Linked DNA regions of Caballeronia sp. LZ062. The protein of the gene in region 2 interacts with the protein of the main gene of each other region in a pairwise test. Links are inferred from orthologs where the notes say so. Each region holds a gene or a part of one and is shown on either strand. Other genes may lie near its edges.

Region 1 (2,957 bases), 350 kb from region 2 along the record:
GTCGTGCGCGCCGCCGACGCCGGCCACTGACGCGCATTCAGCCGCCCATGCGCCATCGCGCCATCGCAACATCGCGCTCAACGAACCTTCGCCGCACACCACTATGAACGCTCCCACATCTTCCGGTTTCCGCTGCGGCATGGTCGCAATCGTGGGCCGGCCCAACGTCGGCAAATCGACGCTCATTAACGCGCTCGTCGGCCAGAAGGTGAGCATTACGTCGCGCAAGGCGCAGACGACGCGCCATCGCATCACCGGCATCAACACGTTCGACGACGCGCAGTACATCTTCGTCGACACGCCCGGCTTCCAGACGCGCCACAGCGGCGCGCTCAACCGTTCGCTGAATCGCGCGGTGACGTCCACGCTGACTTCGGTGGATGCGATCCTGTTCGTGATCGAAGCCGGCCGCTTCGGCCCCGACGACGAGAAAGTGCTCGATCTGATTCCGGCCGGCACGCCGACGCTTCTGATCGCGAACAAACTCGACCGCGTCGGCGACAAGGATTCGCTTTTTCCGTTCATGCAGCAGATGTCCGCGCGGCGCGACTTCCGCGAAATCGTGCCGCTCTCGGCCAAGAATCCGGACGACATCAAGCGGCTCATGTCCGTCGTCAAGCCGTATCTGCCGGAAGGCGAGCCGATCTACGGCGAGGACGATCTGACCGACCGTAGCGAACGCTTTCTCGCGGCGGAAATCCTGCGCGAGAAAGTGTTCCGCTGGACCGGCGACGAGTTGCCCTACACGAGCACCGTGCTTATCGACAAGTTCGAAACCGAAGGGCGCCTGCGCCGCGTGTTCGCGACCATTCTCGTGGAGCGCGACGGCCACAAGGCGATGATCATCGGCCAGAAGGGTGCGAAGCTGAAGCAGATCAGCACCGAGGCGCGGCTCGACATGGAAAAGCTTTTCGACGGTCCCGTGTATCTCGAGACCTTCGTCAAAGTGAAAAGCGGCTGGGCCGACAACGAAGCAGGCCTGCGCGCTTACGGCTACGAGTGAGGTCGGGACGACGCTCATGGACGCCGGCTCGAACGACGCGTGGATGACCCCGCCCGCCGACGATCGTCCCGAGGACGATTCCGGCGCGAGCGAGCGCCCCGCGCCGAAACGGCGGCGGGCATCGTCGTCGGCTGCCGCCGGCACGAACGCGCAACGCCCGCGCCCGCGCCCGCGCTCCGACTTTCGCGTCAGCGAGCAGCCGGGCTTCGTGCTGCACAGCTATCCGTATCGCGAGACGAGTCTCATCATCGACGTGTTCTCGCGCGATCACGGGCGCATTGCGCTCGTCGCGAAGGGCGCGAAGCGGCCGCATTCCGCGCTGCGCGGCGTGCTGCAAACCTTCCAGCCGCTCGGCCTTTCGTGGACCGGCAAAGGCGAAGTCCGCACGCTGACCACCGCCGAATGGGTCGGCGGCATGCTGCCGCTGCGCGGCGACGCGCTCCTGTGCGGCTTCTATGTCAACGAGTTGCTCGTCAAGTTCTGCGCGCGCGAGGACCCGCATCCCGCGCTTTTCAATCACTATGTGCTGACGCTGTCGCGGCTCGCGCACGACGAGCCCGCCGTGCAGGTGTTGCGTTCCTTCGAGCGCGTGCTGTTGCGCGAAACCGGCTACGCGATGGCGCTCACGCACACCGTGACGCGTGAGGCCGTGCTGCCCGAAGGCCGCTATACCTTCGATCCCGAGCGCGGCGTGCGCGAAGCCTCCGACGATCTCCCTGCGCAATGGCCGGTCATCGCGGGGCAGACGCTGATCGACATGGAGCGCGATGACTACAGCAGCCCGCAGACCGGCACGCAGAGTAAGACTTTGATGCGCTTTCTGCTCAACTATCATCTGGGCGGCGCGCCGCTCGCCACCCGTCAGATTCTGATCGACCTGCAAAACCTATGAGCTTCTTTCTTTCATCGCCCGCGAGCGTGATCGATCTCGGCGTGAACATCGATCACGTCGCCACGCTGCGCAACGCACGCGGCACGTCGTATCCCGATCCCATTCGCGCCGCGCTCGCCGCCGAAGAAGCGGGCGCGGACGCCATCACGCTGCATCTGCGCGAAGATCGCCGTCATATCGTCGATGCCGACGTTCGAACGCTGCGTCCGCTTCTCAAGACGCGCATGAATCTGGAATGCGCCGTGACGCGCGAAATGCTCGACATCGCGTGCGAGATCGAGCCGCATGATGTCTGCCTCGTGCCGGAAAAGCGTCAGGAATTGACGACGGAAGGCGGCCTCGACGTTGCGGGCCAGTTCGACGCCGTGAAGGCCGCGTGCGCGCAGCTCGCGGGCGCGGGCAGCCGCGTGTCGCTTTTCATCGACCCTGACGAAACGCAGATCCGCGCGGCGAAGGAAGCGGGCGCGCCGGTCATCGAACTGCATACGGGGCGCTATGCCGAAGCGCACGACGAAGCCGAGCAGCAGCGCGAATTCGAGCGCGTCGCGAGAAGCGTCGAGTTCGGCAATTCGCTCGGGCTGAAAGTGAACGCGGGCCACGGCCTGCATTACACCAACGTGCAGCCGATCGCCGCGCTCGATGGCATCGTCGAGTTGAACATCGGACATGCGATCGTCGCGCACGCGATTTTCGCTGGCTGGGACAACGCGGTGCGCGAGATGAAGGCGATCATGGTCGCTTCGCGTCTCGCCGCGCAATCGAAGCGCTGAGCGCGGCCATGGCGATCTACGGAATCGGCACGGACCTCGTGCAAGTAAGCCGCGTCGCGGGCGTCATGGAGCGCACCAACGGGCGCTTTGCCGAGAAAGTGCTCGGCCCGGACGAACTGCGCATCTATCACGCACGGCGCGCGCGCTCGGAAGTGCGCGGGCTCGCGTTTCTCGCCACGCGCTTTTCCGCGAAGGAAGCGTTCTCGAAGGCCATCGGACTCGGCATGCGCTGGCCGATGACCTGGCGCGCGCTGCAGACGCTCAACGAACCGAGCGGCAAGCCGGTGATCGT
Region 2 (2,768 bases):
AAGCCCGCGCCGAGAATCGACACCGCGCCGCTGCCGCCCGCCGTCCCGCTCGATGCGCTCGGCGTCGCGGTCGAATGGCCGGCGCTCGCCGCCGACTTGCCGCTCAAGGGCGTGGCGTATCAACTCGCGTTCAACAGCGAACTGACCGCGTGCGACGCCGGTTCCGTCACGCTCACCGTCGCGGTGCCGATGTACACGGACGCCGCCCACGTCGCGAAGCTCAAGGGCGCGCTCGCCGAAAAGCTCGGCCGCGCCGTCGAAGTCAATGTCAGCGTCGGGCCCGCGCGCCGCACCGCCGCCGCGCTGGATGCTGCCGAACGTGCGAAGAAGCAGCAGGAGGCCGAGCAGGAAATCCAGCGCGATCCGTTCGTACAGTCGCTCATCCGCGATTTCGGCGCGAGCATTGTGCAGGGTTCGGTCAGGCCGCTGGCCGCACCGGGCGGACATACGCCGGGCGCGTCCGCTTGACCGGCGCGGTACAGTAAGCCGCAAGACACGCCGCATTCGCGGCTTCGTTATTCCGAACGCACCGCTGCACGTCGCGGTGCGTTCGCCGCCATCCGCATATCCGCTTTTCAGGAAGGAGCCGCACCATGATGAAGAACCAACTCGCCGGGCTGATGAAACAAGCCCAGCAGATGCAGGAAAACATGAAGAAGATGCAGGACCAGCTCGCGCTGATCGAGGTCGAGGGCCAGTCGGGCGCCGGACTCGTGAAAGTGACGATGACCTGCAAGAACGACGTAAAGCGCGTTCAGATCGACCCGAGCCTGCTCGCGGACGACAAGGACATGCTCGAAGACCTGGTCGCCGCCGCGTTCAATGACGCCGTGCGCAAGGCCGAAGTCACCACGCAAGAGAAGATGAGCGGCATGACCGCCGGCATGCCGATGCCGCCCGGCTTCAAGCTGCCGTTCTAATCGCGCGCGCCGAAGCGAATTCGGCGCGCTTCGATGTCAACGAAGGACACATGAAACAACCTTCCGCCTTGTCGGCGCTGGTCGAGGCGCTGCGCGCGCTGCCCGGCGTCGGCCCGAAATCGGCGCAGCGCATGGCGTATCACCTGATGCAGCACGACCGCGCGGGCGCCGAAAAGCTCGGTCAGTCGCTCTTGTTCGCAACCGAGCATTTGCGCCACTGCGAGAAGTGCAACACCTTCACCGAGGCTGCGATCTGCGAAGTCTGCCTCGACGAAGAGCGCGATGCGTCTTTGCTGTGCGTCGTTGAGACACCGGCCGACCAGATCATGCTGGAGCAGACGCTCACGTATCGCGGGCTCTACTTCGTGCTGATGGGCAGGCTGAGTCCGCTCGACGGCATCGGGCCGAAGGAGATTCACTTCGAGCGCCTGATCAACCGCGCGCTGGATGGCGTCGTGCAAGAAGTCGTGCTCGCGACGAACTTCACGAACGAAGGCGAAGCTACTGCGCATTACCTCGCGCAGACGCTCAAGTCCAAAGGATTGAAGGTGACGCGGCTCGCGCGCGGCGTGCCGGTGGGCGGCGAACTCGAATATGTCGATGCGGGCACCATCGCGCGCGCGATGCTCGATCGGCGCTCCGTATAAGGAATGTCCATGACAGAAACCGAAGCTCTCGCGCTCGCCACGCATCGTCACTACAAGGGCGGGCTGTATCGCGTGATCGGCGTGGCGCGTCACTCGGAAACCGAGGAAGCGATGACGGTTTATGAACATCTCTGGCCGCACGAGCGCGGCCTGTGGGTGCGGCCGACTGCGATGTTCGACGAGACGCTCGAGGACGGCACGCCGCGTTTTGAGCCGCTGTGAAGTCCCGCGCGATCGTCCGCGTGACCCGAACATAGAACAAATGGAACGGCGCTTCATGCAAGCCGATTCCGAACGATGAGCCGAGACAAGGAGACGAGAATGACCGCAACGACCGGGCCGCTCGCCGGCGTCAAGGTGCTGGAACTGGGCACGCTCATCGCGGGACCGTTCGCGGCGCGCTTCATGGGCGAGTTCGGCGCGGACGTCATCAAGATAGAAGACCCGAACGGCGGCGATCCGCTGCGCAAGTGGCGCAAGCTGTATCCGGAGGTCGGCGGCACGTCCTTGTGGTGGGCGGTTCAGGCGCGCAACAAGAAGTCCGTGACCGTGAACTTGAAAGCCGAGCAAGGCAAGGAGATCGTCCGGCGGCTCGCGAAAGAAGCGGACATCGTCATCGAAAACTTCCGGCCCGGTCTGCTCGAGAAGCTCGGTCTCGGCTACGACACGCTGTCCGCCGAGAATCCCGGCCTCGTGATGGTGCGGCTCTCAGGTTACGGCCAGACCGGGCCGTATCGCGACCGTCCGGGCTTCGGCGCGATTGCCGAATCGATGGGCGGCCTGCGGCACATCACCGGCTATCCGGACTTGCCGCCGCCGCGCATCGGCATTTCCATCGGCGATTCGATTGCCGCGCTGCACGGCGTGATCGGCGCGCTGATGGCGCTGCATCATCGGCAAGTGAACGGCGGCAAAGGGCAGGTGGTCGATGTCGCGCTCTACGAAGCCGTCTTCAACATGATGGAGAGCGTGGTGCCCGAATACGGCGTCTATGGTCTCGTGCGCGAGCGCACGGGCGCGTCGCTGCCGGGCATCGTGCCGTCGAACACGTATCCGTGCCGCGACGGCAGCGTCGTCATCGGCGGCAATAGCGATCCCATTTTCAAGCGGCTGATGACGGCCATCGACCGCGCCGATCTCGCGAACGATCCCGCGCTCGCCTCGAACGACGGCCGCGTGCCGCGCACGCAGGAAATCGACG

The links.
Region 1: the proteins of recR (region 2) and recO interact in binary tests that used the Escherichia coli proteins (3 or more experiments, as listed by UniProt). The link is inferred for Caballeronia sp. LZ062 from one-to-one orthologs.

What each region holds. Positions count from the first base shown.
Region 1 is NZ_JARTWB010000002.1:605,690-608,646, forward strand. It holds recO (DNA repair protein RecO), read left to right. Parts: upstream 1-1,019; coding sequence 1,020-1,895; downstream 1,896-2,957. Other genes in the region: rnc (ribonuclease III), read left to right, coding at 1-30; era (GTPase Era), read left to right, coding at 104-1,003; pdxJ (pyridoxine 5'-phosphate synthase), read left to right, coding at 1,892-2,665; acpS (holo-ACP synthase), read left to right, coding at 2,674-2,957. UniProt on the Escherichia coli protein: Involved in DNA repair and RecF pathway recombination.
Region 2 is NZ_JARTWB010000002.1:959,685-962,452, forward strand. It holds recR (recombination mediator RecR), read left to right. Parts: upstream 1-970; coding sequence 971-1,567; downstream 1,568-2,768. Other genes in the region: P9239_RS10565 (DNA polymerase III subunit gamma/tau), read left to right, coding at 1-468; P9239_RS10570 (YbaB/EbfC family nucleoid-associated protein), read left to right, coding at 594-920; P9239_RS10580 (DUF1653 domain-containing protein), read left to right, coding at 1,577-1,789; P9239_RS10585 (CaiB/BaiF CoA-transferase family protein), read left to right, coding at 1,889-2,768. UniProt on the Escherichia coli protein: May play a role in DNA repair. It seems to be involved in an RecBC-independent recombinational process of DNA repair. It may act with RecF and RecO.